2 regions of the Bradyrhizobium sp. SZCCHNRI1029 genome follow, and region 2 is predicted to be linked to the other one. Evidence: predicted binding sites of a transcription regulator. Region 2 holds the regulator's gene; the other holds the start of a gene.
What was found. The regulator LexA, encoded in region 2, represses DNA repair genes until DNA is damaged. The targets are predictions, from matches to a motif close to TGTTCNNNNTGTGTTCNG.

Region 1: the regulator LexA is predicted to act here: its motif matches at 6,358-6,375, upstream of QW861_RS25760 (ribonuclease T2).

The regions. Positions count from the first base shown of each region.
Region 1 covers NZ_JAUEUK010000009.1:350,024-365,034, reverse strand. Annotated here, with positions in the region: gene QW861_RS25795 (bifunctional 3-(3-hydroxy-phenyl)propionate/3-hydroxycinnamic acid hydroxylase) at 1-1,484, shown strand, start outside; gene QW861_RS25790 (fumarylacetoacetate hydrolase family protein) at 1,516-2,367, shown strand; gene QW861_RS25785 (ABC transporter substrate-binding protein) at 2,450-3,655, shown strand; gene QW861_RS25780 (NAD(P)H-quinone oxidoreductase) at 3,674-4,666, shown strand; gene QW861_RS25775 (DUF3617 domain-containing protein) at 4,713-5,261, opposite strand; gene QW861_RS25770 (hypothetical protein) at 5,345-5,650, opposite strand; gene QW861_RS25765 (hypothetical protein) at 5,819-6,283, shown strand; gene QW861_RS25760 (ribonuclease T2) at 6,416-7,120, shown strand; gene QW861_RS25755 (23S rRNA (adenine(2030)-N(6))-methyltransferase RlmJ) at 7,242-8,102, shown strand; gene QW861_RS25750 (cold-shock protein) at 8,355-8,570, shown strand; gene QW861_RS25745 (porin family protein) at 8,826-9,461, opposite strand; gene uvrC (excinuclease ABC subunit UvrC) at 9,705-11,768, shown strand; gene QW861_RS25735 (MarR family winged helix-turn-helix transcriptional regulator) at 11,781-12,269, opposite strand; gene QW861_RS25730 (zinc-binding alcohol dehydrogenase family protein) at 12,321-13,274, shown strand; gene QW861_RS25725 (GIY-YIG nuclease family protein) at 13,377-13,712, shown strand; gene pgsA (CDP-diacylglycerol--glycerol-3-phosphate 3-phosphatidyltransferase) at 13,968-14,609, shown strand; gene moaD (molybdopterin converting factor subunit 1) at 14,606-14,857, shown strand; gene QW861_RS25710 (molybdenum cofactor biosynthesis protein MoaE) at 14,877-15,011, shown strand, end outside.
Region 2 covers NZ_JAUEUK010000003.1:249,577-264,587, forward strand. Annotated here, with positions in the region: gene trpD (anthranilate phosphoribosyltransferase) at 1-836, shown strand, start outside; gene trpC (indole-3-glycerol phosphate synthase TrpC) at 853-1,671, shown strand; gene moaC (cyclic pyranopterin monophosphate synthase MoaC) at 1,674-2,168, shown strand; gene QW861_RS10325 (EAL domain-containing protein) at 2,320-5,034, shown strand; gene QW861_RS10330 (S41 family peptidase) at 5,276-6,610, opposite strand; gene QW861_RS10335 (alpha-hydroxy acid oxidase) at 7,031-8,167, shown strand; gene QW861_RS10340 (HAD family phosphatase) at 8,213-8,842, shown strand; gene QW861_RS10345 (hypothetical protein) at 9,301-9,570, shown strand; gene QW861_RS10350 (hypothetical protein) at 9,696-9,959, opposite strand; gene QW861_RS10355 (alpha/beta hydrolase) at 9,958-10,659, shown strand; gene glp (gephyrin-like molybdotransferase Glp) at 10,791-12,002, shown strand; gene lexA (transcriptional repressor LexA) at 12,208-12,906, shown strand; gene QW861_RS10370 (hypothetical protein) at 13,181-13,621, shown strand; partial or broken gene QW861_RS10375 (ComEC/Rec2 family competence protein) at 14,015-15,011, opposite strand, start outside.

The DNA of each region.
Region 1 (15,011 bases), on a different contig from region 2:
TCATCGTCGGTCGCGGGCCCGTGGGCTCGACGCTCGCCAACCTGCTCGGCCTGTGCGGCATCCGCACGCTGATCCTGGAGCGCGAAGCCAAGGCCTATCATTTGCCTCGCGCGGTGCATTTCGACGACGAATGCATGCGCGTGTTCCAGACCATCGGCCTTGCCGACGCCATCCTGCCCCACCTTACATTGAGTCCCGGCATGCGCTTCGTCGATGCGGGGGGACGATTGCTGCTCGACTGGCCGCGCCCCAGCGAGTCGACCGCGATGGGCTGGAATCTGAGCTACCGCTTTCACCAGCCCGATCTCGAAGCCGTGCTCAACACCGGCCTGGAGCGCTGGCCTCATGTCGAGCTGCGCACGCGCTGTGATGTCTTCGCGCTCGAGCAGGACCGCGAGGGGGCGCGCGTTCGCTATGAGGACCTCGGCACCGGCCGGCTCGTCGACATCTCCTGCGCCTATGTCATCGGCTGCGACGGTGCACGTTCGCTGGTGCGCCGCTTCATCGGCTCGGCGCTGGACGATCTCGGCTTTCACGAGCGCTGGCTCGTCTGCGACGTGCTGCTGAGGGAGGAGCGGCCCGATCTCGGCGATTTCAGCGTCCAGCACTGCAACCCGCAGCGTCCCGCAACCTATATTCGCGGCACCGGCAACCGGCGCCGGTGGGAGATCACGGTTCATCCCGACGAGGACGCGGTCGAGATCACCCAACCGGCGCGCGTGTGGGAGCTGCTCTCGCCCTGGCTCCGGCCCGCAGAGGCCGAGATCGAACGCGCCGCCGTCTACACATTCCACTCCGCGGTCGCCCAGCAATGGCGTGCCGGACGGTTCCTGCTCGCAGGCGATTCCGCGCATCAGACCCCGCCTTTCCTCGGTCAGGGCATGTGTGCCGGCATTCGCGACGCAGCCAACCTCGCATGGAAGCTGGCGCTTGTGATTGCCGGGAAGGCGACGCCTGATCTTCTCGACACCTATCAGAGTGAGCGCGCGCCGCATGTGCGCGAATTCATCGAGCTCGCGATCCGGCTGGGTGGGCTGATCAACACCAAGGCGGTCGAGGCGGCGCTTGCGACCGGCACGGCACAGGGCGACGGCCAGCTCAAGCTCGACGTGCAGAAGCCAGTGCTCGGCCCGGGCCTTGCCTGCGGCGAACGCAGCATGACGGGAAAGCTGGCGCCGCAATTCCGCAGCCGTGATCACGGCCGCAGCGACGACCGCGTCGGCTATCGCTTCGCGCTGCTATGCCGGTCCGGTCTCGGGACCGCAATGATCGAGCAGCATCATGCCCGCCTGACGGCCGCCGACGTCGCCGTCATTTGCGGCGAGGAAGCTGGCGGCCTCGACGGCTGGCTCGATCAGCACGGCTTCGACGCCGTGCTGATGCGCCCCGACCGCTACATCCTGGGTGCTGTCCGCACGGGCCAAGATCCCGCGGCGCTGTTGTCAGGCCTCGCCTTCCTCGCACCGCCGCCGAGCGCGGCCTGAGCGTTTCCGTTCTTTTTGAGAGGGTTCACGTATGAAGCTGGTTTCCTTTGTGATCGACGGGCGTCCCGGATACGGCGCCGTGAAGGGAGACGGTGTCGTCGACCTCGGCCGGCGGCTGCCGGCGAAGAGCCTGCGCGCGCTGCTCGAGGCGGATGCGCTTCGCGACGCCGCCGCGCTGCTCACCTCCGAACAGCCCGACTATCCGCTCGATGCGATCACCTTCGCGCCCGTCATCCCCGATCCCGGCAAGATCATCTGCGTCGGCCTGAACTATCGCGACCACGTCGCCGAGACCGGACGAACGGTCACCGAGAAGCCCGCGCTGTTCGCGCGCTTTCCGACCAGCCAGGTCGGACATCTGCAACCGGTCATTCGCCCTGGTGTCTCCGATCATTTCGACTATGAGGGCGAACTCGCGCTCGTGATCGGGAAAGCCGGCCGGCATGTCCGGCGCGAGGACGCGCTCACGCACATCGCCGGCTATTCCTGCTACAATGAAGGCAGCATCCGCGACTGGCAACGCCACACGTCGCAATTCCTGTCGGGCAAGAGCTTCGACCGGTCCGGCGCATTCGGCCCCTGGCTGGTCACCGCCGACGAAATTCCCGACCCGTCCAAGCTGACGCTGCAGACCCGCCTCAATGGCGAGACCGTGCAGCGGACCACCACGGATCTCCTCATCACCGACGTGCCCGATCTGATCGTCTATTGCTCGACGATCATGACCTTGCTGCCCGGGGACGTGATCGTCACCGGCACGCCGGGAGGCGTCGGCTTCAAGCGCACCCCGCCTCTGTTCATGAAGCCCGGCGATACGGTCGAGGTCGAAATCTCGGGCATCGGCGCGCTGCGCAATCCCGTGACTGCCGAACTGGAAGCCTGACGTTTCCGCCTCGCGGAGAACCGCGAGGCGCACCAATCAAACACGACAAAAAACCAAATCTTCAAATCCGGGGAGGATCATCATGTCGCGCTGTCTCAGATCCAGCATCGCTGGCCTGCTGCTGCTTGCAGGCTCATCCGCGCAGGCCGAAATCAAGGCGGGTGCCATCCGTATCGGTGTGCTCACCGACATGACCGGCATCTTCGCGACCGCGATGGGGCCCGGCTCCGTGGAAGCGGCCCGGATGGCCGCTGAGGAGTTCGGTGGCAAGATCAACGGCAGGCCGATCGAAATCTTTCAGGCCGATCATCAGAACAAGCCGGATATCGCGGTCGCGATCGCCCGGCGCTGGTTCGAGCAGGACGGTGTGCAGGCGATCGCCGACGGCGGCAGCTCCGGCGCGGCCCTTGGCGTCCAGGAGCTGGTGCGCAGCAACGGCAAGATCTTTCTCATCTCCGGGGCCGGCGCCAATCAGCTCACCGACGAGGCCTGCGCCCCGACCTCGGTGCAATGGACGCACGACGCCTATTCGACCGCGACAGCCGTCGTGTCGGGCATCATGCAGACCAGCAAGGAGCCGTGGTTCTTCATCACCGGCGACTACGCATTCGGCCATTCGGTCGAGGCGACCGCGCGCGCTCGCATCGCCGAGCTCGGCGGCACGGTCGCCGGCAGCGTCAAGGCGCAGCTCGGCACGCCGGATTACGGCTCGTTCCTGCTGCAGGCCCAGGCCTCCGGCGCCAAGATCCTGGCGCTCAACGTCGCCGGCGACAATGCCACGGCCATCAAGCAGGCCGAGGAATTCGGGCTTGCGGCCCAGGGCATGAAGATCGTGCCAATGTCGTTCCAGAACGTCGACATCGAATCCATCGGCCTCAAGGCGACGCAGGGCGATCTCATCGTCACCAGCTTCTTCGAGGATGCCTCCCCCGCCGCGCGCCGCTTCTCCGACGCGTTCTACGCGCGCCGGAAGGCGATGCCGTCACAGATCCAGGCCGGGGTCTATTCGGCCGTGCGGCACTATCTGCAGGCGGTGAAGGATGCCGACAGCGACGACGGCGCAACTGTGATGGCCCGAATGAAAGCCACGCCGGTCTCGGATGCCTATGCGGACCACGGCCAGATCCGCGACGACCAGCGCATGGTGCACGACCTGTATCTGGTCCAGGTCAAGACCCCCGCCGAATCGAAGCGCCCCTGGGACTTCGTCAAGCTGGTGACGAAGATCGCCCCCGATCAGGCGTTTCGCCCGCTCGACCGCAGCAAGTGCAGCCTGGTCAGCAAGTGAGCACATGAGCGACCAAGCATGATTCCGGACGATCAGCGCGCCGTCATCATCACCGCCGCGGGCGGCCCGGAGGTCCTGTCGGAGCGACAGGACTGGCCGGTCCCGCGCCTCGGACCAGACGATGTGCTGATCGAGGTCGCAGCCGCCGGCATCAACCGTCATGACTGCAACCAGCGCGCTGCCGGGCCGTCGCGGGAGCCCAATCCCATACCGGGATTGGAAGCCTCGGGGCGCATCGTGGCCTGCGGCGCCAACGTTTCCCCGGAACGGCTGGGTAGAGCGGTGATCGCACTGACCGACGGCGGTTCATACGCGCAATACGTCGCCACCGATCAGCATCTTGCACTGGACTTGCCGAGCGGCCTCGACTTGATCCAAGGCGCCGGCCTACCCGAAGCGCTGTTCACGACCTGGTTCAATTTCTTCGAGCTGATGCGCATGATGCCCGGCGAGACCGCCCTGATTCATGGCGGAAGCAGCGGCGTCGGCACGATCGCGATCCAGCTCCTGCGCGCGCTGGGTCATCCCGTCATGGCCACCGCCGGCACCGCAGAGAAGCGCGCCCTGGCACTCGGGCTCGGCTGCAGCGCCGTGTTCGACTATGCCGATCCCGATCTCGCCGAGCAGATCCGCGCGGCGACGGGGAAGCGCGGGGTCGACTGCATCCTCGACACCTCCGCCGGCGCTCACATTGCGCAGGACCTTGCGGCGCTCGCGATGGGCGGACGGATCGCCCTGCTCTCGGCCGGACATGGCAAGGAGCTGGCGGTGCCGCTGCGCAGCCTGATGGCGCGCCGGGCCAGCATCACCGGCGCATTCCTGCGGTCGACGTCACTCGATATCAAACGCCGCCTCGCAAGCGAGCTGCGGCAGCGCATCTCGTCCCTGCTCGGAACGGCCATTCGGCCGCACATCGACAGCACCTATCGCCTGTCCGAGGCAGCCGATGCGCACGAACGCATGGAGACGGGCCGGCACATCGGGAAGATCATGCTCAACGTCCGCGAATGAGCGACGATCCACGTCGCTGCGCCCGCCACGCGCAACGAGCGCCCGCCTACTGCTTCACGCCCGGGATCAGGGCCTTCAGCTTGGCCATGTCCTTGACGTTCATCTTCATGCCGCCGGGCATCACGATGTCCCCGGGCTTCTGGTCGGGCTTGCAGGCGCCGAGCCATCTGGCCTCGATCGTCATCGCGGTGTCCTTCACCCCGGTGCCGGCGGCGCCGCCCGTGACGCGCGACATCGTCTTCACCGTATAGGCCGAGTTGAAGTCGCCGGTGATGTCGGCATGCGACGTCGTATTGATGCCGCCGAAATTGCAGACCGAATCGGAGACGTAGCCGGTCGCGGTCTTCTGGATGTCCTGCTTGGAGCAGACCTGCTGCGCCATCGGCGAGGCGAAGTTGTTCATCTCCTTGTCGGTGGCCGCGTCGGTGCAGTGCTGCATCGTCGCCTCCGGCAGCTGACCGCCGGATCTGATCATCTTCAGCTCCCACAGGCCGGCCTTGCGCACCGGTAGGTCGACGGCCCGTGCCTCATGGCTCGCGGTCACGCCCAGGAGGCAGCAGGCCAACAGCCCAATTGCGATGCGTGTGCAGGTCATATGCCCCGTTCCGGCTCGTTGATCGATGCCGGAGCGAATGCCGCAGAAAAATGGCAATTGGGAGAACGGCAGTTGATGGAAGGTCAGTACAGCGTCCGCAGCGGCCGCTGCGCCGAGCCATAGGGCACCCAGCGGCAGGCGAACGAAACGTAGCCACCGTAGCGCGCATCGACGGCGCGGAACTTCGCGACCTTGCCGTAGGAGGCGCAATGATCGACCGCGAGCTGGCGCGCATCCGTGGTCTGGGCCAGCTGGAAGGCGATGATGCCGCCGGTGTCGTTGCCCTTGAAGGGCGGCACCACGTCGGCCTGGGCGGATGCCGCAACCAGCACCATCCCAGTGGCCACGAGGCCTGCAGTCTTCACGAATCCGGCCATCAGCGTCCGCATTGCATTCTCCTCGATCTGGCCCGCCATTCTAAAGGTCCTGTCCGGTCAAGAAAAGAACACCGGCCTCGCGTTAACAGGACTAATCGTGGAGTGTTGCCGCGTTGCACTTGACCTCCTGTGGCCGCCGCGGCACGGTCCACGCTCCCGGATCAGCCTTGCGGACGGCCCATGCGCGACTTCAGTTCACCTTTCAAGATGTTCGGCGCCGCCTGTGGCGCGCTGCTTGCCGCCATCGTCGCCACCGCCCCGGCTCAGGCCGCCAACCCGCTCGAGATGAACTTCTGGTTGTCCGGTCCGAAATATGAAGGCCGGGTCGCGCCTTGCGAGGCGGCCATTCCGACCATCGTCTCGCGATTCCAGGACAAGGAGAGCACCTTCTGGAATTCCTCGCTGACGATCACCGGCGTCGCCAATGTCCATGAGATCGCCTTCCGGCCCTGGCAGTCCGACAACATTCCGCGTCGCTTCTGCACCGGCAGCGTGATGATCAGCGACGGCAAGGCGCGCACCGTCAACTTCTCGATCATCGAGGATGGCGGCTTCGCCGGCTATGACCAGGGCGTCGAGTTCTGCGTCGTCGGCCTCGATCGCAACTGGGCCTTCAATCCGGCCTGCCGCGCCGCCAAGCCCTGATTCGCCTTTCCCGGCGTATCGGCCGCTCGCGCGGGCGGCCGGCTGACGAATGGCTGCCTCGGGGCAGCCATTTTTGTTCTTGAAATGTTCCCGCACGCTGGTAGGCTCATGGCATTGTCCGGGGAGTACGCCATGTTCGATTGCCTGTGCCGACCTGCCGTCCTGTTGTCCAGAACGATCGCCTGCTTTGCCCTCTTGCTCGGTGTGCTCACGGCTGGCGCCGCCGAGGCGCAGGACCGCCGCCAGAATGCGCCGGGCGCGTTCGACTTCTACGTTCTCTCGTTGTCGTGGTCGCCCTCGTACTGCGCCGAAGCCGAGGAGCGCGGCGGTCGCGGCAGCCGGTCCCAGCAATGCAGCGGCCGACCGTACTCGTTCGTCGTGCACGGGCTGTGGCCGCAATACGAGAACGGCTACCCCGAATATTGCGAGCAGCCGGCGCCGCGCCTGCCCCGCAACATCATGACCTCGATGCTCGACCTGATGCCGGCGCCGGGCCTGATCTACAACGAGTGGGACAAGCACGGCACCTGCGCCGGCGTGTCGGCGAAGGCCTATTTCGAAGCCATCCGCAAGGCCCGCGCCGCCATCAAGATCCCCCCGGAATTCCTCGATCTCGCGGAGGCCAAGACGGTGGCGCCGGCGGCGATCGAGGAGGCCTTCATCAAGGCCAACCCCAAGCTCACGACATCGGGCATTGCCGTCACCTGTAACCGCACCAGGCTGAGCGAGGTCCGGATCTGTCTGTCGAAGGATCTGGAGTTTCGCAACTGCGACGAGATCGACCGGCAGGCCTGCCGGCGCGACGAGGTCAACATGCCGCCGGTCCGCGGCGGCTAGCGGCTGCGAATCGGGCGACGCAGCGCGTCGGCCTGCGGCGGCGCTCATCCGCGGCTCTCCGGAGGGCGTCCGGCGCATCGACGGGGTACCCTTTTGACGCGGAACGGCGTAACCGGATGGCATGAACTACCGACATGCCTTCCACGCCGGCGGCTTCGCCGACGTCATCAAGCACATCGTGCTGACGCGCATCCTGGTCTACCTCCAGGAGAAGCCCGCCGCGTTCCGGGTGATCGACACCCATGCCGGCGCCGGCCTGTATGACCTCACCGGCGACGAGGCGACGCGCAGCGGCGAGTACCTCACCGGCATCGCCCGCGTGCTGCAGGCGCGGCTGTCGGATCAGGCCTATGCGCTGGTCCAGCCCTATCTGGATATCGTCCGATCGTTCAATCCCAAGGCCGAACTGGTCGCCTATCCCGGCTCGCCGCTGATCGCGCGCGCGCTGCTGCGGCCGCAGGACCGCATGACCCTGTGCGAGCTCGCGCCGATCCCCCGCAAGCAGTTGATCGATCAGTTGCGCCGCGACACCCAGGCCCGTGTCGTCGATCTCGACGGCTGGGTCGCCCTGCCCGCCTTCGTGCCGCCGAACGAGCGCCGGGGCGTGGTGCTGATCGATCCGGCGTTCGAGGCGAAGGATGAGTTCGAGCGGCTCGCCGATCGCTTCGCCGCGGCCTTCGCGAAGTGGACCACCGGTATCTACGTGCTGTGGTATCCCGCCAAGAGCCGGCGTGCGACGGAAGAGCTGAGCGATCGTGTCGCGGCGCTCGCAGCCGCGGCCAAGCCGCCGGGCAAGGTTCTGCGGATCGAGTTCAGTGTTGCGCCGCAGATCGAAGGCGAGGCGCTCACCTCGACCGGGCTGCTGATCGTCAACCCGCCCTGGACATTACATGACGAGCTGAAGCTCATCCTGCAGGAACTGCAGAAGCCCCTCGGCCAGGGCGGCGCGGCGCGCTTCCGACTCGAATTCCCCAAAGCTTGAAACGGCGACTGGTCGAAAAGCCGTAGTCAATCGGCGCGGAACCGTATTATTGTGTCCGATTGTAAGACTGGCTTTACGTTCCGCTTCCGCGAATGGTTGCGGCGGGGTGATCAAGGCCTAACAAGATCCGGCGATCCGGCGCGGCGAGCGCTGGGCGTTAAGGTGGCCAACGCTTTCCGATCAAAGTGATGTCCGGTCGGACGCTGCGCAGGGCGCGCAGTGGAGGAAGCATTGCGGGGGAGGAGTTTCCCGATGGCCATGACTGGGACGGTCAAGTTCTTCAACGGCGAACGCGGCTACGGCTTCATCAAGCCGGACGACGGTGGACGCGACGTGTTCGTGCACATCACGGCGGTGGAGCGCGCGGGCCTGAAGGACCTGACCGAAGGACAGCGGATCAGCTTCGAGGTCGAGCCGGACAAGAAGGGCAAGGGCCCGAAAGCGGTCAACCTGGTGCTGTCGTCTTAGGGCGAGCCCGCCTGGCGGTGGTTCACGCGCCGGCATGATTGCAGCCGGGCGCGCCTCGACGCCACCTCTTCGCTGGTTTGGAAGCTGTCGGCAGCGCCTGCTCGCGTGCACAGCATTGCCGGCTCGTACGTGCAGGCCGCGCGCAATGATGCACGTCTCCAGATTGCACAGAGCGCTCCGACAAAAAAATCCCGGCCACGCGAGCGGCCGGGAGGTTGTCGTTGGACGTTTCTTCTTCCTATTCCCTCGTTGCCATCAGAAGTGGAAGTTGATGCCTGCGCGCACAATTCCAAACCGATAGTCGTTCTTCGCCCCCGTGATCACGAAATTGCTGCTGTCGAGATCGACGTAGAGATACTCGATCTTGGCGGTCCAGTTCTGTGCCAGGCCGAACTCGGTGCCGGCACCGAGCGTCCAGCCCACCGTGGTGTGCGATTCCGAAAGACCGAAGGTCTCGGCGCGCAGGCCGCCAAAGGCGAGGCCGCCGGTGCCGTAGAACAGGATGTTGTTGAAGGCGTAGCCGGCGCGGCCGCGCAATGTGCCGAACCACGGGTTCGAGAACTTCCACGGGGCGAAGGTGTCATTGGCGCCGGTCAGGTTGATGTCGCCCTCGGCGCCGAACACCCACGGGCCGTTCTGCCAATTGTAACCCGCGGTCAGGCCGCCGGTGAGACCGGACGGCTTGGTCGGGTTGTTGCCGACGGTGCCCCATTCATAGCCCAGCGTGCCGCCGAGATAGGGCCCGGCCCAGCTGTAGGCGTTGAGGGGCTGGTTCACGGTATAGGGCGCGCCGCGCCCGTAGCCGAGATCCGCCGCCTGCGCCGAGACCGATCCGAGAGCCGCCGCGCCCAAGCCCGCCGCGGCGGCAGCACCGACCAAGAACCTGTTCATCGCTCACTCCACGCCACTCGCCGTCACCCGCCGGAGCCTGCGCCGCGCGACTGTGGTGCGCGGGCCGGCGTGGTTACGGAACTCTCGCTTCTTTCGTGAGCATTTATCGAGAGTTTTAGGTTAAGCCGTTGTTAAGCCGGGTTACCCGGCCATTAACGTGCTTAACGAAGCGTTACCGCCCTGCCCTGTGCATGGCGCCATCGCAAGCTGGCGAGACGGCGCGGCAGCGCTTAGTTTGCGGACATGACCACCCACAGCTCCGATCCACCCAAGGCGCCGGCGCCCCCGAGCCGGCGTGGCGCGGCCGACCTGCCGCCCGAGACCATCGACACGCCCGACCTCGATCCCGCCGCATCGGCTGCGGACGAGGACGATGACGGCCGGCTGCCGGAGCTGGCCGAGGAGAGCCTGGAGGCGGTCGGCGAAGGTCCGCTCGCGATCGGCCACGCGGCGATCGAGAACGCGGTGCGGCTGGCGCCGACCTCGCCGGGCGTCTACCGCATGCTCAACGCGGCGCACGACGTGCTCTATGTCGGCAAGGCCAAGAACGTCAAAAAGCGCCTGTCGTCCTATGCGCGTGCCAACGCGCCGCTGCCGGCGCGCATCCTGCGCATGATCGCAGCCACCGTGACGGTCGAGATCGTCTCCACCACCACGGAGACCGAGGCGCTGCTGCTGGAGGCGAACCTCATCAAGCAGCTCAAGCCGCGCTTCAACGTGCAGCTGCGCGACGACAAGTCGTTTCCCTATATTCTCATCACCGGCGACCATTGGGCGCCGCAGATCCTCAAGCACCGCGGCGCGCAGTCCAGGCCGGGGCGCTATTTCGGTCCGTTCGCCTCGGCCGGTGCCGTCAACCGCACCATCACGGCGCTGCAGCGCGCCTTCCTGATCCGCTCCTGCACCGACTCGTTCTTCGAGAGCCGCACCCGCCCCTGCCTGCTGCACCAGATCCGCCGCTGCGCCGGGCCCTGCACCCAGGAGATCGACTTCCCCGGCTACACCGAGCTGGTGCGCGAGGCGACCGACTTCCTGTCCGGACGCAGCCAGGCGGTGAAGGCGCTGCTGGCGGCCGAAATGGAGAAGGCGTCGGGCGAGCTCGAATTCGAGACTGCCGCCGTCTATCGCGACCGCCTCGCGGCGCTGTCGGCGATCTCCTCGCAGCAGGGCATCAATCCGCGCACGGTCGAGGAAGCCGACGTGTTCGCCATCCACCAGGAGGGCGGCTATTCCTGCGTCGAGGTGTTCTTCTTCCGCACCGGGCAGAACTGGGGCAACCGCGCCTACTTCCCGCGCGCGGAGAAGAGCTATCTGCCGGAGGAGGTGCTGTCGGCGTTCATCACGCAGTTCTACGACGACAAGCCGCCGCCGAAGCTGATCCTGCTGTCGCACGAGATCGAGGAAGCCGAGCTGCTCGCCGAGGCGCTGTGCGTCAAGGCCGGCCACAAGGTCGAGGTGTCCTGCCCGAAGCGCGGCGAGAAGAAGGACCTCGTCATCCATGCGCTGACCAATGCGCGCGAGGCGCTGGGCCGCAAGCTCGCGGACACCGCAACGCAGAGCCGGCTCTTGGAGGCGATGACGACGACGCTCGGTCTGCCGCAGGTCCCGAAGCGCATCGAGGTCTACGACAACAGCCACATCCAGGGCACCAACGCGGTCGGCGCGATGATCGTCGCCGGCCCCGACGGCTTCATGAAGAACCAGTACCGCAAGTTCAACATCAAGTCGGAAGGGTTGACGCCCGGCGACGACTACGCGATGATGAAGGAGGTGCTGCAGCGCCGCTTCAAGCGGCTGGTGTCACCGTCGGAGAAGGATGTCGCCCGCGCGGCCAAGGAGGACGACGTGCCGCAATGGCCGGACCTCGTCATCATCGACGGCGGCCGCGGCCAGCTCAATGCCGTCCGCGAGATCTTCACCGAGCTCGGCGTCACCAATGTCGCGCTGATGTCGGTCGCCAAGGGCCCTGATCGCGACGCCGGCCGCGAGACGCTGTTCATCCCGGAGCGGGAGGCGATCAAGCTCGAGCCGCGCGACCCCGTGCTGTATTTCATCCAGCGGCTGCGCGACGAGGCACATCGCTTCGTCATCGGCTCGCACCGCAAGCTGCGCAAGAAGGACATCCGCGAGGCCGGCCTGCAGGAGATCCCCGGCATCGGCCCGTCGCGCAAGCGCGCGCTGCTGCACCATTTCGGCACCTTGAAAGAGATCGAGCGCGCCTCGATCGCCGATCTCGGCAAGGTGCCGGGCGTGAGCGCCGAAAGCGCGCGGAAGATTTTCGAGTATTTTCACAGCAACGCGAGCTGAGCCGATCGCGGCTCAAGCCGCAGCCGGCGGCTCCTGCTTCACCGCATCGGCGAACTTCCGCATCAGCCGCACCAGCTCATCCACATCGCGGATCTCCCAGCTTTCGAAGATGGCGCGGCCGATCCGCTCGCGCGCAGCGTCGACGAGGTCGGTCATGGCCTTGCCCTTCGGCGTGATCACCGCCTCGCGCACCCGCCGGTCCGCGGCGCTGGCCTGGCGTGCCACCAACCCGAGGCTCTCGAGCTTGGCGACCTGGCGGCTGACGGTGGTGTAGTCGCGCCCGACCCGATCCGCCATCTCGACCACACCGATCGGGCCAAATCGCTCGATTCCGACCAGCAGCGGAAACAGCGCGCGGTCGAGCGCGATGCCGGCTTCCCTGATCAGCGCCTCGTCGCGCTGCGGCCGGTTCATCACGGCCACAATGTCGAGCAGCGCCCCGTGCAGGACGCGGAGCTGCTCACTTATATGTGTATTTTGCACATTATTCCTTGGCGACATCAGCCCCTCCGGATATATGTGCATTATACACATATAATCCGGAGCTCCACCATGAAAGCCGCTATTGTCCAGAAAGCCGGGCAGCCGCCGGTCTACGCCGATTTCGCCAACCCGATCGCTGCTCCTGACGAGCATCTGATCACCGTGACCGCCGCAGCGATCAGCCAGATCACCAAGGCCCGCGCCTCCGGCACGCACTACAGCTCAACCGGCGCGTTTCCCTTTGTGGCTGGGATCGATGGCGTCGGCCGCTGTGAGGACGGCAGCCGGGTCTACTTCGTGCTTCCCAGGGCCCCCCATGGCGGCATGGCCGAAAAGACGGTGGTGCCGAAGGCGCGATGCCTCGCCTTGCCCGATGATCTCGATGACGTCACCGCGGCGGCAATCGCCAATCCTGGCCTGTCGTCCTGGGCGGCGCTGCGCGAGCGCGCACACCTCCGCGCCGGCGACACCGTGCTGATCAATGGCGCCACTGGAACGTCCGGTCGGCTCGCGGTTCAGATCGCCAAGCATCTCGGTGCGGCCAAGGTGATCGCGACCGGGCGCAACGCCGCGACGCTGCAATCCCTGACCGCGCTCGGCGCCGACGCGGTCATTCCCCTGGTCGGCGATGGCGACGCGCTGGAGGAACGTTTCAAGCCCCATTTCGCCGGGGGTGTCGACGTCGTGCTCGACTATCTCTGGGGCGCCAGCGCCGAGCGGCTGCTGATGGCAGCGGCCAAGGCGGGCGCGGAGGCGAGGCCGATCCGATTCGTCCAGATCGGCTCCATCAGCAGCGGCGACATCACCCTGCCGAGCGCGGTGCTGCGCGCATCAGCCATCGAATTGATGGGCAGCGGCATCGGCAGCATTCCGCTCGAGCGTCTGATCGCGCTCACCGGTGAGTTGTTGCAGGCGGCCATCCCTGCCCGGCTCGAGATCGCGGCCGATCCGATCCCGCTGAACGCGATCGAACGCAATTGGGCCAGGGATGATGCCACCCGCCGCGTCGTGCTCACCATGTGAAAGCCGGGACCAAAAAAACGACGAGTTGGCAGGCTGTCGGCAAAAACAATTTACCCGGATAAAAATATACGCTAATTACCCGGGTTAAAGTGGAGCCCCACCATGACCCCCGACCAGCGCAAGGCGGCCGTCGCCGCCTATAAGGAACGCAAGACACCTGCCGGCATCTTCGCCGTGACCTGCGCCGCCACCGGCGAGCGCTGGATCGGCTGCGCGCCGGACCTCGACAAGATCCAGAACCGCCTCTGGTTCACCCTGCGCCAGGGCGGCCATCGCCGCGGCGGCCTGCAGGCGGCCTGGACCGCCCACGGCGCGGAGGCGTTCAGCCTGGACGTCATCGAGACCCTGGACGAGGAGACGCTGGGCTATGTCCGCGACCGCGTGTTCGCGGAACGCCAGGCGCATTGGTGCGCGGTGCATGGCGCGGAGGCGATCTGAGGCTTTCGCTCAAGCCTTCGCGCGGCCGTCACTGCACCGCAATAAGGTCCCAGCCGCGCGTCGCGCCCGCCGATCTGCGCACTGGCGCGACCGCGTCCGGTTGCTTAATGAAGCGTTGCGGGTCGCGTTGCCGCATGCGCAAGAGTTCCTATCTCCGCAAGACTTCGTTGCGATTCGCGTCATATCTGCGTCATCCTGCCGAAGCGGCTCGGCTCGGAGGTTGACGTCCGAACCGCGGCAGTATTGGTACACCGGATGAATATTGCGACCACACGCGTGCCCAGCAAGACGTCGACGTCCCTGCCGAACATCCTGACCTATACGCGCATCGCCGCGATACCGGTCGTGGTCGGTTGCATCTACGCGCAGTCGGTCTGGATGTATCCTTTGTGGCTCCGCTGGGTCGCCGTCGCAGTGTTCATTGCAGCTGGGATCACCGACTATCTCGACGGTCATTTCGCGCGGATCTGGAACCAGCAATCGGCATTCGGCCGTATGCTCGATCCGATCGCCGACAAGCTTCTCGTCGCCTCCTGCCTGCTGATGCTGGCCGCCGACAGCACCATCCAGAACTGGTCGCTGTGGGCGGCCATCGTGATCCTGTGCCGCGAGATCCTGGTGTCGGGCCTGCGCGAATATCTCGCCGCGCTGCGCGTCTCGGTGCCGGTGACCAAGGTCGCCAAATGGAAGACCACGATGCAACTGGTGGCAATCGGCTTCCTGCTCGCGGGCGAGGCCGGCGATACGGCGGTCGCCCAGATCTCGACGGCCGTTGGCCCGATCGTGAGCGGGATCGGAATTTGGCTGCTCGGCTTGTCGGCGGTCTTCACCATCTACACCGGCTACGACTATTTCCGCGCCGGCATTCACCATCTCATCGAGGCGGACTCGCGATGAAGGTGAAGTATTTCGCCTGGGTGCGCGAGCGCGTCGGCAAGGCCGAGGAGACGATCGAGCCCCCGGCGGACGTGCGCACGGTCAGCGAGCTGATCGCCTGGCTCACCACGCGCGGCGAGGGCTACGCCTATGCGTTCGAGAGGCCGAAGGTGATCCGCACCGCGATCGACCAGACCCATGTGCAGCCGGATGCGGCCATCGCCGGCGCCCGCGAGATCGCGTTCTTCCCGCCGATGACCGGCGGCTGACGTAACGGAATATCTGTCCATGACCGCGATCGTCACCGTCCGGGTGCAGCAAGAGGATTTCGACACCGCGGCCGAGATCGCGGCCCTCAGCCATGGCCGCACCGACATCGGCGCCGTCGTCAGCTTCTCCGGCCTGTGCCGCGGCAACGACCAT
Region 2 (15,011 bases):
TCAGCGTGATGCGGGCGAAGATGCTGCGCGTCGATGCGCCGGCGAGCGCGGTCGACATCGTCGGCACCGGCGGTGACGGCTCCGGCTCGGTCAACGTCTCGACCTGCGCCTCCTTCATCGTGGCCGGCGCCGGCGTGCCGGTCGCCAAACACGGCAACCGCGCACTGTCGTCCCGCTCCGGCGCCGCCGACGTGCTCGCCGCGCTCGGCGTCAAGATCGACCTGAAGCCTGACCAGGTCGGGCGCTGCGTGCGCGAGGCCGGCATCGGCTTCATGTTCGCACCCGCGCATCATCCGGCGATGAAGAACGTCGGGCCGACCCGGGTCGAGCTCGCCACCCGCACGATCTTCAATCTGCTCGGTCCCCTGTCCAATCCGGCCGGCGTCAGGCGCCAGATGGTCGGCGTGTTCTCGCGGCAATGGGTCGAGCCGTTGGCCCACGTGCTGAAGAATCTCGGCTCGGAGGCCGCCTGGGTCGTGCACGGCTCCGACGGGCTCGACGAGATCACCTTGACCGGCCCGACCTTTGTCGCCGCGCTGGAGAACGGTCATATCCGCACCTTCGAGGTCACGCCCGAAGAGGCCGGGCTTGGCCTGTGCGGCAGCGACGGTCTGAAGGGCGGCGACGCCGAAGCCAACGCGGTGGCCCTGCAGAGCGTGCTGGACGGCCTGCCGAGCCCCTATCGCGACGTGGCGCTGCTGAACGCCGCGGCGGCGCTGGTCGTTTCCGGCCGCGCCAAGACGCTGAAGGAAGGCGTCGCAATCGGCCGGGATTCGCTCGACAGCGGCGCTGCGGCGGCGCGGCTGAAGCAGCTGATCGAGGTCTCCAACAGCTGATCCACCGGAGCGTGCCATGTCGGACATCCTGACCAAGATCGAAGCGTATAAGCGCGGGGAGATCGCGGCAGCCAAGCGGGCATGCCCGTTGCCGGAGCTCGAGGCCCGCGCGCGTGACGCTTCGCCGCCGCGCGGCTTCGTTGCCTCGATCCGAGCCAAGCATGCGAACGGTGACTACGCGCTGATCGCCGAGGTGAAGAAGGCCTCGCCGTCCAAGGGACTGATCCGCGCCGATTTCGATCCGCCGGTGCTTGCCAAGGCCTACGAGGCCGGCGGCGCGGCCTGCCTGTCGGTGCTGACAGACACGCCGTCGTTCCAGGGCCATCTCGACTTCATGGTCGCCGCGCGGGCCGCGACCGCCCTGCCCGTGCTGCGCAAGGACTTCATGTTCGACACCTACCAAGTGATCGAGGCGCGTGCTCACGGCGCCGACTGCATCCTCATCATCATGGCCGCGCTGGACGATGCCGCCGCTGCGGACATCGAGGCTGCCGCGCTCGCCCACGGCATGGATGTCCTGATCGAAATCCATGATCGCGCCGAGCTCGATCGCGCGCTGAAGCTGCGCTCGCCGATGATCGGCATCAACAACCGCAACCTGCGAACCTTCGAGACCACGCTGGCGACCTCCGAAGCGCTGGCGCCGCTGGTCCCGGTCGAGCGTCTTCTGGTCGGCGAGAGCGGCATCTTCACGTCGGCCGATCTCGCGCGCCTGGCGCGCGTCGGCATCCAGACCTTCCTGGTCGGCGAGAGCCTGATGCGGCAGGCGGACGTCACGGCGGCGACGCGCGCGCTGCTTGCGCGCAATGCCGCCTCCGCCAGCGCGGCTGAGTGACCATGTCCGACAAGTCGCCCGACGCTCCCGCCCTCACCCACATCGACGCCCGCGGCGAAGCCCGCATGGTCGACGTGTCGGACAAGGCCGCGACCGAGCGAACCGCGACCGCCGAGGGCCGCGTCGTCATGAGCCCGGCGACGCTCGAGCTCATCCTGTCCGGCAACGCCAAAAAAGGTGACGTGCTCGGAACTGCCCGCATCGCAGGCATCATGGCCGCCAAGCGGACCTCCGAGCTGATTCCTCTGTGCCACCCGCTGGCGCTGTCCAAGGTCTCCGTCGACATCACGCCCGATGCCGCGCTACCCGGCTGCCTCGTCAGCGCCACCGTCAAGGTGACCGGGCCGACCGGCGTGGAGATGGAAGCCCTGACGGCCGTGTCCGTCGCCTGCCTGACCATTTACGACATGATCAAGGCGGCCGAGCGCGGCGTACGCATCGAAGGTATCCGCTTGACCGAAAAGATCGGCGGCAAGTCCGGGCACTATCGCGCCTGAAGAGATTACCAAGCCAAATACAACTTCGAATTAATTGTTCGCTAACTCAACTTCCTAACCTCACTTCCATCGCGGACCGATAGCAATGGTTGTGGGAGGGACATCGTAGCGGTCCATCCCGAAGCGCCGATCGCAAGCGTATTCAGGATCGATGACGACCGATACCACCAGTCCAGGGAATGCCCTCAGAGCTTCGACCGACCGCGGTGGACCGATCCGCTGGCTGGTCGGCGGAGGCCTCGTGCTGATTGCAGCCATCGCGATCGGTACGACCATCATGGCCGACAGTTTCCGGGAACGCGCGCTGAACAGCGCGACGCGCGAGCTGGAGAACACCGTCCTCCTGCTGGCGCGCCATTTCGATCAGCAGATGGAGGATCTCGGCGCGATCCAGCGCGATCTCGCCAACTACGTCCGACAGAACCACATCGACAGCGGCGCCCGCTTCAAGGAGCAGATGGGAAGCGCCGCCGTCAATGCCATGCTGAAGGACAAGCTGAGCGCGGTGACCTATGTCGGCGGTTTGAACATCTTCGACTCCGACGGCAACCTGATCAACTCCGGAGCGGCCTGGCCGGTGCCGCCCGTCAACATTGCCGATCGCACCTTCTTCAAGCGGCTGAAATCCGATCCGACCGCGCCGCAACTGCTGATCGAACCGGTGGTGGGCCGGATCACCGGCACATATGTCGCAGTCATTGCCTTGAAACTGACCAGTCCCAACGGCGAGTTCCTGGGCATCATCAGCCGCAGTCTCGAACCAATCAATGTCGAGCGGTTCTTCGCCTCGGTCGCGCTCGGGCCCGACGCGGCGATCTCGATGATGCATCGCGACGGAACCCTTCTGGCCCGCCATCCACGCCATGAGGGCATGCAGAACCAGAACTACAAGAACGCGCCGATCTTCCGCCAGATCCTGGCCGGCGATGGCAACACCACGGGCATTTTCAGCAGCCCCGTCGACGGCGAGCACCGCATCGGCGCATCGCACCGGCTGACGAGCTATCCCTTGATCGTGACTGCGACGACGACGGTCTCGGCGGCGCTCGCCGACTGGCGCGAGCAGATGCGCTTCCTGATCGCCGTCGGCGTGACGTCGGTGCTGCTGATCGCCGGCATGCTTTACGTCGTGGTGCGTCGGTTGATCAGCGACCACGACGCCTCCAGCCGCCGCTTGACGCTGGAGAAGGAACGGCTCGACAAGGCCGTCAACAACATGACCCAGGGCCTCTTGCTGTTCGATGCATCGGAGCGCCTGGTCATCAGCAACCAGCGCTACGTCGACATGTACGGCCTGTCTGCTGACGTCGTGAAACCAGGCTGCACGTTTCGCAAGCTGATCGCGCACCGCAAGGCCACCGGATCGCTGGCGGGCGACGACGTCGAATATGCCGATGCGGTGCTGCGCGACATCGGCCGCAAGACCTCGCAGATCATCGAGACCACGGACGGTCGCTGGATCCAGATCGTCAACGAGCCGATCGCGGGCGGCGGCTGGCTCGCCACCCACGAGGACATTACCGAGCGCAAACGGTCCGAGGAGCAGATCACGCATCTGGCGCACTACGACGCCCTGACGGATCTGCCGAACCGCACCCTGTTCCACGAGCGCCTCAAGGAGGAGCTGACCGGCGTCCCCCACGGCCGGCGCCTCGCGCTGCACTACATCGACATCGACGAGTTCAAGGGCGTCAACGATTCGCTCGGCCACCTCATCGGCGACGAGCTGTTGAAATCCGTCGCGGCGAGCCTGAGCGCCTGTGTCGGCACCGCGGGGTTCGTCGCCCGCCTTGGCGGCGACGAGTTCGCCGTGGTCCAGACGGCGATCCGCAACCGGGAGGATGTCGAACAGCTGATCGAGGATATTCTCGGCGCGATCCGCGCCCCGCGTGACTGCCTCGGCCATCAGCTCACGGCCGACGCCTCGATCGGCGTAGCGATGATCCCCGAGCACGGCACCGATCTCGACCAGATCATGAAGGACGCCGATCTGGCGATGTACGCCGCCAAGGCCGCGGGACGGCGCACCTGGCGCTTCTTCGAGCCCGAGATGGACGCCCAGATCAAGGCGCGCCACCAGCTCGAGGTCGACCTGCGCCAGGCCATGGCCGACGATCGACTCGAGGTCTACTACCAGCCTTGTCTGAGCCTGCAGGACGACCGCATCGTCGGTTGCGAGGCGCTGGTGCGCTGGAAGCATCCGACCCGCGGCGCAGTCTCGCCGGCCGAGTTCATTCCGATCGCCGAGGACACCGGCCTCATCAACCTGCTCGGCGAACGCGTCCTCCAGGTCGCCTGCACCGAGGCGGTGAGCTGGCCGGACGACATCCGGCTCGCCGTCAACGTCTCGCCGGTGCAGTTCAAGAGCGGCACCCTGGCGCTCAAGGTCGCCAACGCACTTGCGACCTCCGGCCTGCCGCCGCATCGGCTGGAACTCGAGATCACCGAAGCGGTGCTGATCCGCGACGACGACGCGCTCGACACCCTGCACCAGTTGCGCGCGCTCGGCGTCCGCATCGCGCTCGACGATTTCGGCACCGGCTATTCGAGCCTCAGCTATCTCCAGCGCATTCCGTTCGACAAGATCAAGATCGACCGCTGTTTCGTCAAGGACATCACGGAGAGCGAGGGTTCCGCGGCGATCGTCCAGGCCGTGGTCAACATCGCCGCCATCCGCAAGATGTCGACGACCGCCGAGGGCGTCGAGACCGAGGCGCAGCGGCAGCTGCTGAAGCGGCTCGGCTGCTCGGAGATGCAGGGCTATCTGTTCAGCCCTCCGAAGCCCGCAGCCGACGTGCGGCAATTGTTCGCTGCGCAGCGCGCCAATCCCTCATCCGGCCGCCGTTCGCGCTCGGACGCCGCCTGAGCCGGTTCCGAACCGATAAATACCGTTGCAATTTGAGGCTTTTCCGCAAGCCAGATTCAAACCCTGCCCACCGGTCGTCCCTTGAAGTCCACGGCTCCGCCATGATCTACGGGACACAGACGGACATACTCCGTGTTCGCCTGTACACGCTGGTCGAAAACCACGGCGGGACGGCCTCAGGGCCGCCCCGTCGGGTGTGAGCATCGAGCGTCGCAAGCCGCGCACCCGCCCGCTTCGCAGATCAGTTCGGCACGGCCGCCTTGGCGCGGACGTCGGCGTTCACCGTGACGCCCCGCAGCACGTTGAATGCGGCGTGCAGCGCCTTGTCGTCCTTCTCGTCCGGCGGAACGTAGGACTGCGAGCCGGTCTGCTCGGTGCCGTCGGGCGCCGAGAGATGGCCGCGCATGCCGGCCTCACCCTTGAGATCGCCGCGATCCTTCAGCTCGTCCGGCACGTCCTGCTTGACCTCGATGTCCGGCGCGATGCCCTGCGCCTGGATCGAGCGGCCCGACGGCGTGTAGTAGCGCGCCGTGGTCAGCGCCAGCGCGCCGTTGCCGGCGCCGAGCGGAATGATGGTCTGCACCGAGCCCTTGCCGAACGAGCGCGTGCCGACCAGGGTCGCACGCTTGTGATCGTGCAGCGCGCCGGCCACGATCTCCGACGCCGAGGCCGAGCCGCCATTGATCAGCACCACCAGCGGCTTGCCCTTGGTGAGGTCGCCGCCGCGTGCGGTGAAGCGCTGCGTCTCCTCAGGATTGCGGCCGCGGGTCGAAACCACCTCGCCTCGCGAGAGGAACGTGCTGGAGACCGACACCGCCTGATCGAGCAGCCCGCCCGGATTGTTGCGCAGGTCGACCACGTAGCCGGCGAGCTTCTCCTGCGGGATCTCCTTGGAGATGCTGGCGACCGCCTTGCGCAGACTCTCGGTGGTCTGCTCGTTGAAGGATGTGATGCGGATATAGCCGATGTCGCCGCCTTCGGTGTGATAGCGCACCGGGCGCACCTTGATGATCTCGCGCGTCAGCGTAACGTCGAGCGGTGCGTCCTTGCCCTTGCGCATGATGGTGAGCTTGGTCTTGGTGTTGACGCCGCCCTTCATCTTGGCGACGGCCTGCTCGAGCGTCAGTCCCTGCACCGCCTCGCCGTCGATCTTGGCGATGAGATCGCCCGAGAGAACGCCGGCCTTGGACGCGGGCGTGTCATCGATCGGCGCGACGACCTTGACCAGGCCCTCCTCCATGGTGACCTCGAGACCGAGTCCGCCGAACTCGCCGGACGTGGTCTCCTGCATGTCGCGCCAGGACTTGTCGTTCATGTAGCGCGAATGCGGATCGAGCGAGGACACCATGCCGTTGATGGCGCCTTCGATCAGCGCGGGATCGCTCGGCTTCTCGACATAGTCGGCGCGAACACGCTCGAACACCGCGCCGAACAGATTGAGCTGCGAATAGGTGTCGGCCATGCCGGCCGCGGCCTTGGCCTTGGCCACGAGTTGCGCGCCGTCGGGACCCGTCACCATCAGGGTCAGACCGACGCCGGTCATCGTGCCCGCCAAGAACAGCCAGTTTTTTCGCATTGTTTGCTTCCCGAGCGTTTGTTGGATGGCCGGCCGATCAAATGGTCCGCACGCATCGCCGGCGCGATTTGTGTTGCGAACACACACCACATTTCCGGTTTCTTCAAGGCCGATATTGCGCCGCCGTACCGGGGCCCGACCGCCGGCGCTCGCATCCGAAATGGACGTTCACAGGCTGAAATCAAGCTCAAGGCTGCGCCGGCGCCGGGCCCGGCTGAACATACCCCGTCTTTCACGGACACCCATGATCACAATTCGACGAGCCGTGTACCACGCCGCGATTTGATGGCCTGGGCCTGCGGGGCGCCGCTCCCCGCGCGCGCCCGGGAAGCTCGAGTTCGGAATGGCTTGCTCCCGGCCCGCTCGATGGGCAATGCTCCGCAGCAAAACCGCAAGCATGACAGTCGCTGGGAGGCAAACATGAACCAACGGACCCCGATCGAGGCCGGGTGGCGGAACGTCGAACTCGGCTCGAGCGACGAGAAGTTCCAGAACCTGCACGAGCTCATCCGCAAGGCGCGCGCCCAGCTCAACCAGAACGCCTGGGACTACATCATCGGCGGGGCCGAAACCGAGACCACGCTGCGCCGGAACCGGATGGCGCTCGACGAGATCGCGTTCCGTCCGCGCGTGCTGCGCGACGTGTCCAGGGTCGATGCCTCGGTTGAAACTTTCGGACGCAAGCTGCGCCTGCCGGTGGTCATGGCCCCGGTCGGTGCGCTCGAAATCTTCGATCCGGCAGGGGCGGCCAGCGTGGCCCGCGGGGCGGGCCGATTCGGAGCCGCGCACATGCTGAGCTCGGTGTCGGAACCCGGGCTGGAGAAGACCGCCGAGGCCGCGCCCGACGCGCTGCGAATCTTCCAGCTCTATGTCCGCGGCGACGACGCCTTCGTCGAGGACTATGTGAGCCGGGCGGTCGCCAACAGCTACACCGCGTTCTGCCTGACCGTCGACACCGCCCATTACAGCCGGCGTGAGCGCGACATCGCCAAGCGCTACGTCCGCGAAAGCCGGCTGCGCGCGACCGGCGGCGACCACCAGAAGGCGCTGAGCTGGCACACCGTCAAGCTGATCAAGGACAAGTTCAAGCTGCCGCTGATCATCAAGGGCATCGCGACCGCCGAGGACGCGCAGATTGCGGTCGATCACGGCGTCGACTGGATCTACGTCTCCAACCATGGCGGCCGCCAGCTCGACCATGGCCGCGGAGCCATGCATGTGCTGCCGGAGATCGTCGCCGCCGTGAAGAGCCGGGCAAAGATCATGGTCGACGGCGGCTTCTGCCGCGGCACCGACATCGTCAAGGCGATCGCCTCCGGCGCCGACCTCGTCGGCATCGGCCGGCTGCAATGCTGGGCGCTCGCCGCGGCCGGCGAGGACGGCATCCTGCGCATGCTCGAGCTGCTGGAGGACGAGGTGATCCGCACGCTCGGCCTGCTCGGCGTCACCTCGTTCGCGGAGCTGAACGCGTCCTATCTGCATCCGGCGGCCGCCACCAACCTGCCGAGCGTGGTCAGCGCGTTTCCGCTGGTCGACATCGAGCCCTACCGGTATTGAGGAGGCGCCGCTTCCGTCCCACGCAAGGCATCGTCGACCCGCCCCATGCCCGCCTCCGCTCTCCGCCCCGGCGTCGCCGACGCGCTGCTGTTCGACCTCGGCCGCGTCGTCATCGACATCGATTTCGTCCAGGTGGTCTCGCGCTGGGCAGCGCATGCCGGCTGTCCGCCGGAGCGCATCGCCGCGCGCTTCGTGCGCGACGAGATCTATCACGGGCACGAGCGCGGCACCGTCTCCGATGCCGCGTTCTTCGCCAACCTGCGCCGGCAACTCGGCATCGACATCACCGACGCGCAGTTTCTCGACGGCTGGAACGCGATCTTCGTCGGCCCGATGCCGGGCATCGCCCCGCTGCTCGCACGCGCGGCTTCGAGACTGCCGCTCTATGCCTTCTCCAACACCAACCAGCCGCACATCGATCACTTCTCGCCGCGCTATGCCGACCTGCTTGGTCACTTTCGCGAGATCTTCCTGTCGTCGTCGATCGGCCTGCGAAAGCCGGATGCCGAGGCGTATGATCACGTGGTGCGGGCGATCGGCGCGCCGGCCGAGCGGATCGTTTTCTTCGACGATCTCGCTGAAAACATCGACGGCGCGCGAACGAGCGGGCTGCAGGCGGTGCTGGTGCGCTCGACGGCCGACATCGCCGCGGCGCTGGAGGCGCTCGGGATCTGATCGCGTCGCGCAAGGGTGCGTCATGGCCAGCGGCGTGACGTTCTGAAAGGCTGCGCTCGCAATGACGGTGCCCACTCGTGCAAAATTGTTCTCGCGACACGATGTGCCCGAGCTTTGCTGCTCTCATTTCACCCTCCTCCAATCGGAGGGCGCAGGGAATGCCGGGCTGCAGGCCGCAACCCATGGCCCGCCTGCAGAAAAAAAGCAGGCGGCAGTCACCACAGGTCCAGCCGACATCCGGCATTCCCTGCGCGATGGTCTTCACGCTTATACGCGATCTCCCCGGTGCCCGGCTTGTTGGCCACCGTCGCCGACGGGATCATCAGCACCCTTCGGCTTGGCATCAGCTTCGGGATGCCAGGACCACGCGACTTCACGTCCGCGCCATGCCGTTCGTCCGCGCGCCATCAGGGCACGCTGCGACACGTCGCGGCCACCGCATCCCGCGCTCCACGTCCGTGACGATCGCGAAGCGCCCCTCCTGTCGAGCACGGGACCAAATCAGCATAGCAGCTTTTTCCGAAAAAGCGAATCCTAAATGCGACCGCCGGCAACGGCGCCATCCGGCCCGTCTCCCGCCACATCCGCTGGCCGCAGACGAGCCGGCGCCTAAGCGCATCGGCATCGGCGGCGAGATCGTCAAGATCGCGCCGTGCTCGATGACCATCGTCGGTACGCTCGCCGATTGGTCGCAATGGACCGGCGTGACCTTCGACAGCTCGGGCTAGATCGAGGTCCCCGGTGCTCTCGTGCCCGTGCTCGCGTCGGTCGAGCACGACCGTGCCGCCTATGTCGAGCCGAATGTCTGGATTCGGCATCCGCTCTGACGCGGTGCAGGTCGTCCGCGCGACGATCAACGCGCCGGCACGACGCGCTCGTTGAGAAATCCGATCACCACGTCGAACGCCTGCCGTCGATTCCGCTCCATCAGGATCATGTGCGTGCCCTGCCCGATCTCGACCAGGCGCTTGTATGGCGCGCTCACGAGGCGAACGAACAGGTCGTGCGCCATCCCGAAGCGGACATCCACATCCCATTCCGTCGCGAGCACGAGAACCGGGCAGTCGATCGTGCTGGGATCGTAGATCGGCTGGTCCACGGTCCAATGCTCGTCCATGTGGCGCGTGCAGATCGAGGGCGTCGCGGCAACGCATATGACGATCGCCTATGACCGGCGCGGATTTGGTGAGACGGTCGCCTATGAGGAAGCTCATTCTCCGGTCGAGGACCTGCTCGCCGTCGTCGACGCGCTCGCGCCGGGGCGGCCGGCGACGCTGATTGCCTGCTCGCAAGGAGGCCGCATCGCGCTCGACTTCGCGCTTCGCCATCCGTCACGTATGGCATCGCTGGTGCTGATCGCACCTTCGATCAGCGGCGCGCCGGAGCCGGTCTATCCACCGGAGATCAAGGCGCTAACGGCGTCGTTGGCCGCTGCCGAGGCCGCACAGGATTGGGATCGGGTCAGCGCTATCAAGACGCATCTGTGGGTCGACGGTCCCTTGCAGCGCGAGGGACGCATCTCCGGCGAGCCGCGCGAGACGTTCCTGAAGAAGAACGCCGCCGCACTCCGCGCGCCGCCAACCGGCGCGACTCTCGATATGGCACCAGCCTTCCCGCGCCTCGCGGAGATCGTCGCGCCATCGCTCGTCATCTGGGGGGACTTGGACTTTCCTCACATCCAGCAGCGAAGCAGGCTGCTCGCCGCAACAATGCCGAACGGGTCAGGACATGAGCTGGCCGGAACGGCGCACCTGCCGAGCCTGGAACGTCCGCAGGAGGTCATGCGGTTGATTGCGGACTTTCTCGCGCGATCGTGAGGCAGCGGCCCGGAAACGGCCCACAGCAGACGGTCAGAACGCAGGGAGCGGCCTAGGCCCTTGGCCGCGCCGTGCGCGTTCGGTTAGAAGGCGATTCATTCGATCTGCCGTCTCCGTCCGAAGGAACTCTCATGGCCCTGATGCCGGTGTCTGATGCGTTGTCCGCCGTGCTCGCCGGCGCCGAACCGCTGGCCGAGGAGCAGGTCGGGCTGGACGAAGCGTTTCACCGCATCCTGGCGCGGGACCTCGCGGCGCTGCGGACGCAGCCGCCCGAGGCGATGTCGGCGATGGACGGCTATGCCGTGCGCGCGGCGGACGCCGCCCAGGCCAAGGCGCGGCTGAAGGTCATCGGCGAGGTCGCGGCAGGGCGTCCGTTCGATCGCGTGGTTGGACCCGGCGAGGCGGCGCGGATCTTCACCGGTGGCGTTGTCCCGGAGGGCGCGGACGCGGTGGTGATCCAGGAGGACACGATCGCCGAAGACGGCCACGTCGTGATCACCGAGGCCGCGATCAAGGGCCGGCATATCCGGCCGGCGGGCGTCGACTTTCACCAGGGCATGGTGCTGCTGAAGTCCGGGCGCCGGCTCAGCGACCGCGACCTGTCGCTGGCGGCCAGCATGAATCATCCGGCGCTGCCGGTGCGGCGCCGGCCGAAGGTGGCGCTGCTCGCCACCGGCGACGAGCTGGTGATGCCGGGCTCGACGCCCGGCCCGGGCCAGATCGTCTATTCCAACGGCTACGCCTTGCGGGCGCTGGTGCGCAACGAGGGCGGGACCCCGATCGATCTCGGCATCGCCGCGGATACGATGGAGGCGACGATCGCCGGCATCCGCCGGGCCCGCGAGGCCAAGGCCGACATCCTGATCACGACCGGCGGCGCCTCGGTCGGCGATCACGACCTGGTCAAGCAGGCGCTCGAAGCCGAGGGCGTCGAAATGGCGTTCTGGAAGATTGCGATGCGGCCGGGCAAGCCGATGATGCACGGACGGCTCGGCGACATGAGGGTGATCGGACTGCCCGGCAATCCGGTGTCGTCCTATGTCTGCGCCATCCTGTTCCTGGTGCCGCTGATTCGGCGGCTGCTCGGCCGTGACGAGGCCGTGATGCCGCGCGAGACCGCCCTGCTCGGCCGCGAACTGGGGCCGAACGATTCGCGCGAGGACTATCTGCGGGCGCAGCTCGAAGAGCGCGCCGACGGCACGCTGATCGCCACGCCGGTGACGCAGCAGGATTCGTCGCTGCTCGGGAATCTCGCGCTCTCGCAGGCGGTGGTGATCCGGCCGGCGTTTGCGCCGAAGGCGCCTGCCGGCAGCCCGTGCGAGATCCTGCGCCTGCCGAACTGAGCCGCTTCCCCGGTAAAGCCCGGTCTGTTCATCATATTTTTAGGATTGCGGAACACACATCGAACATATAGTGTTCGTTCATGATTTGTTTTTAGTATGTTGCGGGCGACGCGATGACGGTCCGACTCCAGGGCGCTCTCAGCCGGTTTGTGCGCGAGGCGCAGCTCTTGGACTCGGACGACAACAAACCGGGGACCAGGTCGAGATGCTGACGCGCAAACAGTACGAACTTCTGCGGTTCATCAACGAGCGGCTCAAGGAAGCCGGCGTGCCGCCGTCCTTCGACGAGATGAAGGATGCGCTCGATCTGCGCTCGAAGTCCGGCATTCATCGCCTGATCACGGCGCTTGAGGAGCGCGGCTTCATCCGCCGGCTGCCGAATCGCGCCCGCGCGATCGAGGTGATCAAGCTGCCCGAGCTGTCGCAGGCCGCGGGCAACCGCCGCGGCTTCACCCCATCGGTGATCGAGGGCAATCTCGGCAAGGTGCGCACCAGCACTCCCGCGCTGGACGATGGCGAGCGCCCGGTCGCGGTGCCGGTGATGGGCCGCATCGCCGCCGGTACCCCGATCGAGGCGCTGCAGACCCGCAGCCACACCATCAGCGTGCCTGCCGACATGCTCGGTAACGGCGATCACTACGCGCTCGAGGTACGCGGCGACTCCATGGTCGATGCCGGCATCCTCGACGGCGACATGGCGCTGATCCAGCGCAACGAGACCGCCGACACCGGCGACATCGTGGTGGCGCTGATCGACGATGAGGAAGCGACGTTGAAGCGCTTCCGCCGCCGCGGCGCATCGATCGCGCTGGAGCCGGCCAACACCGCCTACGAGGTACGCATCCTGCCGCCGAACCGGGTGAAGATCCAAGGCAAGCTGGTCGGGCTGTACCGCAAGTACTGATCGCGAATGGGATCGGTCGATCGGCGGCGGGCGCACGCGCTTTCGCCGCCGATCGGAGGCTGCCCAGCAAAATACGTCACGCGCGAATGCACCTCATGATGTGCAGCGCGGCATGCTCAAACGCTTGTGATCGGCCGCGGGCACACGCGATGCAGATCAGCGCAGAATTGCCGCGAAGCGCGCGCTAACATCACCATCGATGTCCACTCTGATAGAGGCCTGCGCCTGTCCGGGGGGAGCGTGGGTCGGCTATCTCTCAACGAGGAGCGATCCGATGTGTGACTACAGCCTCCATGCGGTTGCGTCCCGTCCCGCCAAGGTCGGCGAGACGTTGATCTCGATGACCTTCCGTGGCACCGCCACCCGCGGCTTCGCGCTGGAGAGCGAGCCGACCGTCGCAGTCTGCATGCTGCCCGGCACCGAGTTGGCCTTCGCCGAGGACGTCCGCTACGACAGCCGCTGGCTCTGGACCCGGACGATCCGCGAGCGCGTCGCAAAGTTCAACAGCATCGAGACTCACATTCCCGATCGCCATCACGACGCGATCGAATTCGCCGACGGGCGCCACGTGCTGGTGACCCAGCTCTGCGAGGGTCAGCGCGTCACCGTGCTGCAATTGCCGGTCAGCAAGCAGCCGGCGGAGCGACGCCCGGACATCGCCGAGGACGTGCCGCCTTCGCAGGCCACACCGATTCGCCGCATCAGCATCACCTGAGGGGTCTCCGCATCGGCATTTCTCTCGGTCGTGAGCGAGCTTTCGACCGTGGGAGATTTGGGTTCTGCAAGCGCAAAGTCCTCTCGGGCGAACCTCACGCCCCGGCATCGCATCGGATAGGAACGACATCCCTCGGCCGCCATGATGTGCCGGGGGAGCCTGCCGCCGTGGTCAACAAGATCGATTGGAACAAGGCCGCCGGGATCACCGAGCCCCGGTGCGATATGCTTGTGTTCGGATGGCTGACAGTCACGGCTGACGACATCGCCATCTGGCAACGCTATCCGCGCGCTGCGTTCACGCTGGCCGAAAGCCCCGCGCTGTTCGATGGACCTGGCAACATGGACCTGGCGACACCGAGTATCATCTCGGCACGTTCGAGCTGCCCGGCACTCAGTCTTCCTCGCCCTGCTCCGTCTCCGGCGGCGTCGCGTCCTGAGGCCGCGCGGCCGGCGCGCGCGGCGTCAGCGTCGTGTCGAACTCGCCGGCCTCGGCGGGCGCCGGCCACCATGGGCGGTCAGTGCCGCCGGCGCGCGCCGGCGTGACGGCGAAGCTCCTGCCCCGCCGCACCAGCATCAAGGCGCCCTGCTGCCGCAGCCGCTCGCGATCGATGACGGCCGCCGCGCAGGATGACGGCGCGGCGCGCGCGGTGACGATGAGCGCGGCACGGGCGCAATCATCGGCGAGCGCCTCGGCGCGCAGGGTCAGGGCGGCGATTCGGCCGTCAGCCATTGCCGCCACGCAGCCCGCCTCGTCGCAGGAGACGCCATCGGTGAGCGATGAATCCGCCGGCAGCCGGGCATCGGCGTCGGCCGCGAGCCACTCCTTGGTGGCGAACACGTCCTTGCCGGTGCGCATCACATGCAGGCGCCCGTCACGGCCGCGCACCGCCACCGCGCGCCCATCGCCGGCGATCAGCACGTCGGGCAGCGGCGTCGCGGCGGCCCACGCGGTGGCCACCACGAGCCCCACGACGCCCGACCAGCGCAGCGGTGTGCGCAGCAGGCCGATCAGGATGACCCCGAGGCTGGCCAGGATCAGTGGACCGATGTCGAAGGCCGGGATGCGCCCGACCGCGCCGGGCAGCGCCGCCACCCAGCGCGTCACCGCGATCATCCAGTCGATGCCGAGGCCCATCAGCGTCCACCAGGGACCGTCGAGCCCGAACGGCGCCGCCACGAGGCCCATCAGGCCGGCCGGCATCACCAGCGCCGAGACGACCGGCATCGCTGCGAGATTGGCGAGCACGCCATAGGGCGTGACGCGATGGAAATGGAAGGCGGCATAGGGCGTGGTGGCGAGCCCCGCGATCAGCGAGGCCAGCAACAGCATCGCAAGCTCGCGGCCGCCCCACAGCGCGATGCGCTGGGTGGCCGAGCTGTCGGGCGTC